3 regions of the Salmonella sp. A1325 genome follow, and region 2 is predicted to be linked to each of the others. Evidence: predicted binding sites of a transcription regulator. Region 2 holds the regulator's gene; each other region holds the start of a gene.

Region 1 (4,218 bases), on a different contig from region 2:
ATCAGCTCGTCGAGGGTATAACCCACCGCCAGTTTGGCGGCTACCTTGGCAATCGGGAAACCGGTGGCTTTCGACGCCAGCGCCGAGGAGCGGGATACGCGCGGGTTCATTTCGATAACGATCAGACGACCGTTTTTCGGGTTCACTGCGAACTGGACGTTAGAACCGCCGGTTTCGACGCCGATTTCACGCAGTACCGCCATCGAGGCGTTACGCATGATTTGATATTCTTTGTCGGTCAGCGTCTGTGCCGGGGCCACGGTGATGGAGTCGCCGGTATGGATGCCCATCGCATCGAAGTTTTCGATGGAGCAGACGATGATGCAGTTGTCGTTTTTATCACGCACCACTTCCATCTCGTACTCTTTCCAGCCGATCAGCGATTCATCAATCAGCAGCTCGTTGGTTGGCGAGAGGTCCAGACCGCGTTCGCAGATTTCTTCGAACTCTTCACGGTTGTAAGCGATACCGCCGCCGGTGCCGCCCATGGTAAAGCTAGGCCGGATGATGCACGGGAAGCCCACGTCAGCGGCAACCGCCAGCGCTTCTTCCATGGTGTGCGCGATACCGGAACGCGCGGTGTCGAGACCAATTTTCTTCATCGCGATATCGAAGCGACGACGGTCTTCGGCTTTATCAATGGCGTCGGCGGTGGCGCCAATCATGGTGACGCCGAACTCTTCGAGCACGCCCTGCCGCTCCAGCTCCAGCGCGCAGTTCAGCGCTGTCTGGCCGCCCATGGTCGGCAGCACCGCATCCGGACGCTCTTTTTCAATGATTTTGCGCACCACTTCCCAGTGAATCGGCTCGATGTAGGTGGCATCGGCCATTTCCGGGTCGGTCATGATGGTGGCCGGGTTGGAGTTCACCAGAATGACGCGGTAACCCTCTTCGCGCAGCGCTTTACACGCCTGAGCGCCGGAGTAGTCAAACTCACACGCCTGACCGATAACAATCGGGCCCGCGCCCAGAATCAGGATGCTTTTTATATCTGTACGTTTTGGCATGGCTCTTATTACTCCTGATTATTTCGCGGACTGACGGTATTGCTCAATAAGCTCGATAAAGTGGTCGAACAGCGGTGCAGCATCGTGCGGGCCGGGGCTGGCTTCCGGGTGGCCCTGGAAGCTGAACGCCGGTTTATCGGTACGGTGAATGCCCTGCAGGGTGCCGTCGAACAGCGACTTGTGGGTCACGCGCAGGTTGGCTGGCAGCGAGTCTTCATCCACCGCAAAGCCGTGATTCTGCGCGGTAATCATCACCACGTTTCGGTCCATATCTTTTACCGGATGGTTGCCGCCGTGATGGCCGAACTTCATCTTAACGGTCTTCGCACCGCTCGCCAGCGCCAGCAGCTGATGGCCGAGGCAGATGCCAAATAGCGGAATGTCGGTCTGGAGGAATTTCTTAATCGCCTCGATGGCGTAGTCGCACGGGGCCGGGTCGCCAGGGCCGTTCGACAGGAAGATGCCGTCCGGGTTCATTTTCAGCACCTCTTCAGCAGAGGTCTGCGCTGGCACCACCGTCAGGCGGCAGCCGCGATCCACCAGCATACGCAGGATGTTGCGCTTGGCGCCAAAATCGTAGGCCACCACGTGGAACGGCAGGTCATCCTCAGATTTCGCTTCCGGTAAACCGTCTTTCAGCGTCCAGCTCCCCTGCGTCCAGCGGTAGGTTTCCGCCGTGGTCACTTCTTTCGCCAGATCCATACCGTTCAGTCCAGGAAATGCTTTCGCTTTTTCCAGCGCCAGCTTCGCATCCGGGCTATCGCCTGCAATGATACAGCCGTTCTGTGCACCTTTCTCACGCAGCAGACGCGTCAGCTTGCGGGTATCGATATCAGCAATCGCCACAATGTTATGCCGTTTGAGGTAAGAAGAGAGGTCTTCTGTGTTACGGAAGTTGCTGGCAATCAACGGCAGATCGCGAATCACTAAACCTTGCGCATGAATCTGAGAAGATTCTTCATCGGCTTCATTGGTGCCGACATTACCAATATGGGGATAAGTAAGAGTGACGATTTGGCGGGAATAGGAAGGATCAGTGAGGATTTCTTGATAACCGGTCATTGAAGTATTGAAAACGACTTCCCCAACCGCCGAACCCGTTGCCCCAATGGCCCGACCGTGAAACTGGGTTCCGTCTTCCAGAACCAATAGCGCTGACTTAATCAAAACACCCTCCAGAGAATATTCACTCACTTTATTTGCATATTAATTCATTCAGTCAGTATGAAGCAATGCAAATTTGCTTACCCGTGGATTTCTGGCAAACGGCGGCATTCTGAAGTTAAGCCGGATAAAAGTCAACTTAAAGAGGGTATTTTTTATGTTATTTTGCACATTATAAGTAAGTTATTCTGTTTAAGAGTCAAAAAGATCAACTAAGTGACGATAGAAAACGCTTGCGCTTCCTTGAGTTCGAAAAAAGCTGACTGGAACGATAAAAAGTGGACCAAATGGTCAAATTTCACATTAAAACAACAAAAAACAACGATAAAAATTCATTTAATAGTCATCAACACCATTAAATGCATAAAAATTCAAAATTAAGCAAATTAACAACAAAAACATTTTAAAAATCAATATGTTAAAAATATAAAAAAACAAATCAAATGCATTATAAAATCAACAAAAACAGCAAATTAAGACAATGTAATAACAATTACAATCGCGATATGAAGATCCAGCTTCTTTTTCTTTAAGACTAGCGCATACGATTGGACCACAACCAGCCTCACTACAGCATAAAAAAGCTAACCTATTGAAACAAAAGAGATAAAACGCCCCCGAGGAACAGCGCTAACCCCACGATGGATATCAGTCTTATCAGTCTGGTCGAGGTGCCTTTTGCATACGGTAAGCCACTGCGGCTGAATATGACTAACATCAGTTCAGGCAGTATTTTTCCCGTTGAACGTAATGGCCCGTACCGATGCGCCTGAAGGACTAATTAACCGCATTTATCGTAATGGCAATTATGTCACGCAAATGGATGCCGTTGGCCCGGATGTCTTTAAACTGACTATTCTTAACGCGAAAACAACGGCAGAACATATCGTGGGCGAAGAAACTGTCGAAACATGAATGGTGAAAGGCGTTATTTATCTGACCGAATAACCGGGGGGCAAAAAACAAAAGGGCAATAATATATTGCCCTTTGTAATCAATTAATCTTGATTACCACAACCACATCACGAAGGTATTTAGTCGTTATAGTACATCCAGTCCCAGCACATCCCGCATGTCAAATAGCCCATTTTTCTTCGTTTTTAGCCATAATGCCGATCGCAACGCGCCATTTGCAAACGTCATGCGGCTGGAAGCTTTATGCGTAATCTCTACGCGCTCGCCAATATCGGCAAACATCGCGGTATGTTCGCCGACGATGTCGCCCGCCCGAACGGTTGCAAAGCCAATCGTTCCCGGTACGCGCTCGCCGGTATAACCTTCACGCGAGTAGACCGCGCAGTCCTTCAGATCTTTATCCAGCGCCCCGGCGATTGCCTCGCCCATTGCCAGCGCCGTACCCGACGGTGCATCCACTTTATGGCGGTGGTGCGCTTCAATAATTTCAATATCGGTGTAGTCGCCCATTACCTTCGCGGCTTTCTCCAGCAGCTTGAGCATGACGTTAACGCCGACGCTAAAGTTTGCGGCGAAAACGATCGCAATCTCTTGCGACGCCTCGCGAATGGCCTGTTTACCGGCGTCGTCAAAGCCGGTAGTACCAATCACCATCCCTTTACCATGTTTACGGCAGAATGCCAGATGCGCCAGTGTGCCTTCAGGACGGGTAAAATCGACCAGAACATCGAAATCATCTTTGACCGACGCCAGATCGCTTTGAATGATGACGTCCGTTTTCCCCACGCCTGCCAGTTCGCCCGCATCGCTACCCAGCAATGAAGAGCCTTCGCGCTCCAGCGCGGCACCCAGCTGAACACCTTCCATCGCCATGGCGGCCTGGATTAACTGCCGTCCCATGCGGCCACCGGCGCCGACAATCGCAACGCGGATCTGTGCTTCATGCATAGCTATTCTCTTTTGTAAAAATTGCGTAAACCGTTTTCAGAGTAACCAGCGCGCCCGGAGGCCGCCATCTAAAATCGCCGATAATTAGAAATTAATGATAAACAGGGAGCGATATCAGTAAAAGACATGATTCATCCCGCAGGATGAATCATTGCTGGAGAGAATGAAAGAAGAGAAACTTACT
Region 2 (4,218 bases):
CCGCTTTGTATGATACCGAGCGGACAGCGGTACTGTTTTGTGAAATCGTCAATCGCTGGAAGCGCCTGGGCGGCTGGCCGTTACCTTTGCCGACGGACAAATAACGTGGCTAACGACGCCGCTCTTGCTTACTATGGCAGTAAAAAAGCGACCTTTACAGGTCGCTTTCCCCTTTCACAGATTACTCTGCGTCCGGCTCCTGAGTTTTATATTTTGCCGCAGTTTCTTTAATAAGCTGCTGCAACTCACCACGCTGATACATTTCAATCACAATATCACACCCGCCGACCAGCTCGCCGTCCACCCACAGTTGTGGGAATGTCGGCCAGTTGGCGTATTTCGGTAATTCAGCGCGAATATCCGGGTTTTGCAGGATATCAACATAGGCAAAACGTTCCCCGCAGGCTGAAAGCGCCTGAACGGCCTGCGCAGAGAAACCACAGCTTGGCAGTTTCGGTGAACCTTTCATATACAGGAGAATCGGGTTTTCAGCGATCTGGCGCTGAATTTTTTCGATAGTGGTGCTCATTGTCTCGCTTCCTTAAACTACTTTTACGACCGAAGCCTGTCATTGTAACGGGTCAGGCTGGCAACGGAAAATAACATTTTCATCATGCCTTATTATTTTACCGTCTGCGGGAATAAGTTGTATACAAAATATCTTTTAAGCGGGTTGCCACGCAGTGATTTGTAGATAACGCGTTCGTGTTTAGCATTAATTGCTATTTTTTTTACATCTGTTAACGAAACACAGCTTCAGAAACCAAAAGCAATTACCAATCTGTGCTTTTGTAGATTAGAATTATCAGGTTTTGTAAATCATACGCAGGCATGAATCGCCTGCCTTTAACAGAGGATTGCTCAGTGGCGCGGATAAACAAAATCTCGATCACGCTCTGTGCTTTACTTTTTACTACTCTCCCTTTTACGCCAATGGCCCATGCTTCCAGGCAAGCCAAAGCGACGCCTGCTGTTTCTCATGTCACGAAAACGGCAGATAAAAAGAAAAGCACAACGAAAAAGATCAGTAAGACCAACAAAAAAAACGTAAAAAAAACCTCAAAAACCAGCCGTTCTTCTTCCGCTTCTACGCCAAAACGTACCACCGCCTCCACGAAATCTCGTCATACGACGCATCGTCGTAACAGAACCGCGCCCACGTCAATCGCCGCCCTCGACGTAACGGAAAAATGCACGACGCGTAAAGGCCGTAAGCCGCACTGCGTGAAGGGGAAAGGAACATTGCCGGTCTCTATTGCCGATGCGCATCGTGCAAAAGTACAAAAAGCGACGAAAACCGCGATGTCCAAGCTCATGAATCAGATTGGTAAACCGTATCACTGGGGAGGCGCGTCGCCGCGCACCGGTTTTGATTGCAGCGGTCTGGTGTATTATGCCTATAAAGATTTAGTGAAGATCCGTATCCCCCGAACGGCGAATGAGATGTATCACCTGCGTGACGCGGCGCCCATTGAGCGTAGCGAGTTGAAAAACGGCGATCTGGTGTTCTTCCGTACGCAGGGGCGCGGCACCGCCGATCACGTTGGCGTCTATGTCGGCAACGGTAAGTTTATCCAGTCTCCGCGCAGCGGTCAGGAAATTAAGATCACCTCACTGAACGAAGAGTACTGGCAGCGTCATTATGTCGGCGCCCGTCGGGTGATGACGCCTAAAACAATTCGCTAATATTTTATCCTGTCGTTTAACGACAGGATAACTTCTTCTTTTGCGCCACCTCTCAATTTGCTACCCTATCCTTACGCGCACCAGGGTTATTGTGCGTGCGCAATATTAATAATAAGGAGAGAAGCAATGTCGTTCGAATTACCTGCATTACCGTATGCCAAAGATGCTCTGGCACCGCATATTTCTGCTGAGACGCTGGAATATCACTATGGCAAACATCATCAGACTTACGTGACCAATCTTAACAATTTGATCAAAGGCACGGCGTTTGAAGGCAAATCGCTGGAAGAGATCGTGCGAGCCTCCGAAGGCGGTATCTTTAATAACGCCGCTCAGGTATGGAACCACACCTTCTACTGGAACTGCCTGGCGCCAAACGCTGGCGGCGAACCGACCGGGAAACTGGCTGATGCTATCGCGGCATCTTTTGGCAGCTTCGCGGAATTTAAAGCGCAGTTCACCGATGCCGCTATCAAAAACTTTGGTTCCGGATGGACATGGCTGGTAAAAAGCGCTGATGGCAAACTGGCTATCGTTTCTACCTCAAATGCCGGTACGCCGCTGACTACGGATGCAACGCCGTTGCTGACGGTTGATGTGTGGGAACACGCGTATTACATCGACTACCGCAACGCCCGTCCAAACTATCTGGAGCATTTCTGGGCGCTGGTTAACTGGGAATTTGTTGCGAAAAATCTCGCCGCATAAGTCTGAGTACGCAGAAGGTACGCCTTCTGCGTTTTAGAGAGGGATAGAATAGAGGAGACGCCCACCCTCAGAAGAGAGGAAATCAGTGCAGAGCGGCCGTTAATCCACCTGCGACAATCACGCCCAGAACAATCAGCGTAGTAATCAACGAAAATTTCAGGTCGGTACTCATCAAGTTTTCTCCTTTTTATTCCCACACAAAAAGTGATATAGCGCATTTTTGCACATTCCCGCACAAAAATCTCTCATGTTTTATATTGATAACTGTTTTTAACGCTTCCCCTTTTCCTCAAGATCAGACAAAATTCCAGGCTTACTGAATTAGCGTAACGGCCATTGACCCCTTCCTGACGTTCCGTGTCGTTTTTCCGGCGTGCCGCAACCCTGATGTTGCGATTAGGGTGTGTGTAGGCAAACGTTTACCTGGCGTTTCTCAGGAGCTTAGCGAGGGTCTGGAGTGAAATGTAATGGCAACAATTAAAGATGTAGCGAAACGAGCAAACGTTTCCACTACAACTGTATCACACGTAATCAACAAAACGCGTTTTGTCGCTGAAGAAACGCGTAACGCGGTCTGGGCGGCAATTAAAGAGCTGCACTACTCTCCCAGCGCCGTCGCGCGTAGCCTGAAGGTTAACCATACCAAGTCGATAGGCTTACTGGCGACCAGCAGCGAAGCGGCCTATTTTGCCGAAATTATCGAGGCAGTTGAAAAAAACTGTTTCCAGAAAGGCTATACGCTGATTTTAGGCAACGCCTGGAATAACCTGGAAAAACAGCGCGCCTACCTGTCCATGATGGCGCAAAAGCGCGTGGATGGCCTGCTGGTGATGTGTTCTGAGTATCCAGAACCTCTGCTTTCCATGCTGGAAGAGTATCGCCATATTCCGATGGTGGTGATGGACTGGGGTGAAGCGAAGGCCGATTTTACCGACACGGTGATTGATAACGCCTTTGCAGGCGGCTATATGGCGGGTCGTTATCTGGTTGAGCGCGGCCACCGGGATATTGGCGTTATTCCCGGCCCGCTGGAGCGCAACACCGGCGCGGGCCGGCTCGCAGGCTTTATGAAAGCCATGGAGGAGGCGCTGATCAACGTGCCGGACAACTGGATTGTTCAGGGCGACTTCGAGCCGGAATCCGGTTACCACGCGATGCAGCAAATTTTATCGCAGTCACATCGCCCTACCGCCGTTTTCTGCGGCGGCGATATTATGGCGATGGGCGCGCTTTGCGCGGCTGACGAAATGGGGCTTCGCGTACCGCAGGACGTTTCGGTGATCGGTTATGACAATGTGCGTAACGCCCGTTTCTTCACCCCGGCGCTGACGACGATTCACCAGCCCAAAGACTCTTTAGGCGAAACCGCATTTAATATGCTATTGGATCGCATCGTCAATAAGCGTGAAGAGTCACAGTCTATTGAAGTTCATCCACGCCTGGTTGAGCGTCGCTCGGTCGCTGACGGCCCGTTCCGCGACTATCGGCGTTAATCCCCGCTGTCGGGAGCCTCTTCTGGCTCCCGCAGCCACTCCCGATTCAACGTTTCGCTATCGCCCAAATAGTCCAGCAGCCATGCCAGCGCGGGCGAGGCCTCGTTTTGCTGCCACGTCACGCAACAGGCCGCATCGGGAAACGGATTCTCTAACGTCAGCGCCACCCATTTTCCGCTGTCTATCCACTGTCGGGCAAAATGCGTCGGCACCATTCCCACGCATAGTCCTGCCGACAGGCAGGTTGCCGATGACTCCCAGTCCGGTACGACGACCCTTTTTTGGTTATCCAGCAGCCAGGTAATCCGTTTCGGTAAGGTTCGCGAAGTGT
Region 3 (4,218 bases), on a different contig from region 2:
GAATCCAGGAAGTCGAGGTATTGCTGGTCTACGTCTTTGGTGACATATACCCCGTTAAATACCGAACATTCAAACTGCTGGATATCCGGATTTTCCGCGCGTACGGCTTCGATCAGATCGTTCAGATCCTGGAAGATAAGCCCGTCTGCGCCGATGATCTGACGAATCTCATCCACCTCGCGACCATGCGCGATCAGCTCATTGGCGGTCGGCATATCAATGCCATAGACGTTGGGGAAACGAATTTCCGGCGCGGCGGACGCCAGATAAACCTTCTTCGCACCGGCCTCCCGGGCCATCTCAATGATCTGCTCTGATGTGGTGCCACGCACGATGGAATCATCCACCAGCAGGACGTTCTTATCGCGGAATTCCGCGCGATTAGCATTGAGCTTACGGCGCACGGATTTACGGCGTAGCTGTTGGCCCGGCATGATAAAGGTACGTCCCACGTAACGATTTTTGACAAATCCCTGGCGGTATGGCTTGCCGAGAATACGGGCAATTTCCAGTGCGATATCGCAGGAGGTTTCCGGGATAGGGATCACGACGTCGATGTCCAGATCTTCCCATTCACGAGCGATTTTTTCGCCAAGTTTGGTGCCCATATTCACACGAGCGCTGTAGACGGAGATCTTGTCGATAAAGGAGTCCGGGCGAGCAAAGTAAACGTACTCGAACAGACAGGGATTACTGACCGGATTATCCGCGCACTGGCGCGTGAACAGTTGCCCCTTTTCGGTAATATAGATAGCTTCGCCCGGCGCGACATCGCGCAGAAACTCAAAGCCCAGCGTATCCAGCGCCACGCTTTCAGAAGCGACCATATACTCCGTACGTCCATCGCCAACGTCACGCTTGCCCAGCACTAACGGGCGAATGCCGTGCGGATCGCGAAAAGCCACCATGCCGTGGCCGATAATCATCGCCACGCAGGCATAGGCGCCGCGGATTTGACGGTTAGTCGCGGCAATCGCGGCAAAAATATTGTCGGCTTCCAGCGGATAGTGACGGAAGTTGTCGAGCTCGCTGGCGAAAATATTGAGCAGGATTTCGGAATCGGAGGTGGTGTTGATATGACGGCGCTTTTCTTCAAACAGCTTTTTACGTAGCTCGTGCGCGTTAGTCAGGTTGCCATTATGGGCCAACGTGATGCCATACGGCGAGTTAACGTAAAAAGGTTGCGCTTCGGAAGCGCTGGAGCTGCCTGCGGTAGGGTAGCGCACATGGCCGATCCCCATGTTGCCCTGCAAACGCTGCATGTGGCGAGCTTCAAAAATATCGTTCACCAGCCCGTTTGCCTTACGCAAGCGGAAGCAGTTATTCGCATCAATGGTGATGATACCGGCAGCATCCTGACCACGATGCTGGAGCACTGTTAACGCGTCATAAATCGACTGGTTGACCGGCATAACACCGGCGATACCGACAATACCGCACATACGTCATTTTCCTCGTTAAGCCACATCTCAGAACCTGTTACGTCCTGGGCAAGAAACTCGACGAGCTTTGCAGATAGTCAAAGAACCATCTGATGATGAAGCTGAACTGCGGGATGAGCTGCGATTTGCTCCAGTCTTCGCTTTTCGACAAGCCGGTAAAGGTATCAAGGAAGAACAGAATGGCGGCGACAATCAGCGCGCCTCGCAGTGCGCCGAAACAGATCCCCAACACCCGGTCAGTTCCCGACAGGCCGGTCTTCTCTACTAGCTGACCTATCACAAAATTCACGATAGCGCCGACGATAAGCGTCGCGATAAACAGTACCGCGATAGCAATCCCATTACGAACCAGTTCGTCTTCAAAGCCCGTAAACCAGACAGACAGGTAAGTGTAGTAGTGACTGGCGACAAAGAAAGCACAGCCCCACGTCACCAGCGATAACGCTTCACGAACAAAGCCGCGGATCAGGCTAACCAGACAGGAAAAAGCAATCACCGCGATAATGGCGTAATCAATCCAGACCATAGATGTCCCACGATTTTACGCCCTGTCGTCCTGTTCGGGGCGCATTCTAACAGAAAAAGAAAACGTTTGCGTAGGGATTTCCTTCCCACGCGTAAATAAAAATGGCGCTGAAAAAATATTCAACGCCATCACACTTTTTATCTCTTCGGGCACGACCAGAAGAGCTGCCATCGGCCTGATAAGCGCAGGATACCAGGTTTATTCCTTCTGCCGGATGGCGGCGTAAACGCCTTATCCAGCCTACAGAACTTCGGCTATTACCAGGTGAACACCGTAGGCCTTAACGCTGCGCGCTCAGGCAAAACGCGCCTTAGTTCGGGCTATATCCCATCACCACGCCGCTTAACCCGGAAATCTGCTTGAGCTCGCCAAGCGATCCTTTCATCTTATCTTTCGACGCATCCGGCCCGACGAGAATACGGGTTATTTTACCCTGTACCGGCGTTGATGGGGAAGTATAAACCCGGAACCCGGCGGAACGAAGCTTGCCGACTATCTCGTTGACTTTATCCGCGTTTTTCAGCGCGCCCAACTGTACGACATAGGCTTTGCCGGTCGGCGCAGGTTTATCGTCGGCGACTGGTTGCGGCGCGGGCGTCGGCGTGGAAGCGGCGACAACCGGCTGTTGCGGTTTAGGCTGCGGTTTCGGCTTTTCAACCGGCTTCGGTTTAGGCGTCTCCGCCGGTATCGGATCAAGCTCAATATTGTTAGACACCATGCGCGACGGGTCCAGCGATGGCGCTGCCGCATCTCCCGCCCGCACCTCTTCAGCCGCCCCTTCCGGCGGTTGTGTCGGCAGCGCCTGCGTTGCGGCAGGCATCATATCCGGCTCATCGCGGTCGCCAGGCTTCGGTACCAGTGGAATCGCAGCAAATTCATCCTGATAATGCTTTTTCTGTCCGTCCAGCAGACCGGGAAGCACAATAACCCCCAGCGCGACTAACACAATCGTGCCGACTAAACGATTCTGAAACTTACTCGCCACCGATTCTCCCCGCGTCTATCACTTCCATAACATGTGCGACGGTGTGGAACGATCCGCACACCAGCACGGTATCTTCTGGCTGCGCCGCGTCGATAGCGGCCTGCCATGCCTGCGCGACGCTATCATAGACATTCCCTTTCCCCAGATGTTCCAGAAGTTGTTCCGCCGTCGCGCCGCGCGGCCCCTCTAACGGAGCACAATACCAGTCGTCAACCACGCTTTTCAACCAGGCTAACGTGCCGGCGATATCTTTATCATGCAGCATACCAATCACCGCAAGCACGCGCCCGCGTTTCGGCAACATTTTCAGACGACCCGTCAGGTATTCCGCCGCGTGGGGATTATGGGCGACATCAAAGATAACGCGCGGCGACTCACTCACGATTTGAAAACGTCCCGGCAAGGTAGCCTGCGCAATACCGTCGCGAATCGCCTGCTCGTCAATGTTCAACCTGCTGGCGCGCAGCGCGGCCAGGGCGGTGGCGGCATTCGGCTGGGGAACCTGCGGCAACGGCAGTCCGGCAAGCGTACCGTCGCCATCGGTAAACGCCCAGTGGGTCGCTGTCACCTCATAACGCCAGTCAACGCCGCGACGCCGCAACAGCGCGCCGGTCTCCTGAGCGACATCCGCGATGGTTGCCGGCATTTCCGGTTCGCCGACGATAGCGGGTTTTTCCGCACGAAAAATCCCGGCCTTCTCGCGGCCGATACTTTCGCGATCCGGCCCCAGCCAGTCAGTATGGTCAAGCGCGATGCTGGTAATTACCGCTACATCGGCATCCACAATGTTCGTGGCGTCCAGGCGTCCGCCCAACCCGACCTCCAGAATCACCACGTCAAGGTTAGCCTGTTTAAACAGCCACAATGCCGACAACGTGCCATATTCAAAATAGGTCAATGAAATATCGCCGCGCGCCGCTTCTATTTCCGCAAAGGACGCGGTATGCGCGGATTCCGCTAATTCTTTCCCCTGCACGCGCACGCGCTCGGTGTAACGTACCAGATGAGGCGAACTATAGACGCCCACACGGTATCCCGCCGCGATTAACACCGACTCCAGCGTGCGACAGGTCGTACCTTTGCCGTTGGTTCCCGCAACGGTAAAAACGAACGGCGCAGGCTTGAGGATGTCCAGACGCGCTGCCACCTGGCTTACGCGCTCAAGGCCTAAATCGATACTCTTGCTGTGCAGGTTTTCCAGATAAGAAAGCCACGAGGCCAGGGGCGACGCAGCTTGAGGTATAGATTTGTTTTTCATTGATTCC

The links. Region 2 encodes PurR, which represses purine synthesis genes. Its sites were predicted from a motif close to CANGCAAACGTTTGCNTG; they were not measured.
Region 1: the regulator PurR is predicted to act here: its motif matches at 2,266-2,283, upstream of carA (glutamine-hydrolyzing carbamoyl-phosphate synthase small subunit).
Region 3: the regulator PurR is predicted to act here: its motif matches at 2,024-2,041, upstream of cvpA (colicin V production protein).

Annotation. Positions count from the first base shown of each region.
Region 1 covers NZ_JAMLWO010000009.1:208,381-212,598, forward strand. The annotation lists gene carB (carbamoyl-phosphate synthase large subunit) at 1-1,007, opposite strand, end outside; gene carA (glutamine-hydrolyzing carbamoyl-phosphate synthase small subunit) at 1,026-2,174, opposite strand; gene NAZ64_RS17535 (hypothetical protein) at 2,922-3,086, shown strand; gene dapB (4-hydroxy-tetrahydrodipicolinate reductase) at 3,213-4,034, opposite strand; gene citG (triphosphoribosyl-dephospho-CoA synthase CitG) at 4,214-4,218, opposite strand, start outside.
Region 2 covers NZ_JAMLWO010000001.1:478,788-483,005, forward strand. The annotation lists gene rnt (ribonuclease T) at 1-104, shown strand, start outside; gene grxD (monothiol glutaredoxin 4) at 182-529, opposite strand; gene NAZ64_RS02485 (C40 family peptidase) at 865-1,686, shown strand; gene sodB (superoxide dismutase [Fe]) at 1,813-2,394, shown strand; gene cydH (cytochrome bd-I oxidase subunit CydH) at 2,477-2,566, opposite strand; gene purR (HTH-type transcriptional repressor PurR) at 2,862-3,887, shown strand; gene punR (DNA-binding transcriptional activator PunR) at 3,884-4,218, opposite strand, start outside.
Region 3 covers NZ_JAMLWO010000012.1:37,522-41,739, reverse strand. The annotation lists gene purF (amidophosphoribosyltransferase) at 1-1,442, opposite strand, end outside; gene cvpA (colicin V production protein) at 1,480-1,968, opposite strand; gene dedD (cell division protein DedD) at 2,279-2,953, opposite strand; gene folC (bifunctional tetrahydrofolate synthase/dihydrofolate synthase) at 2,943-4,211, opposite strand.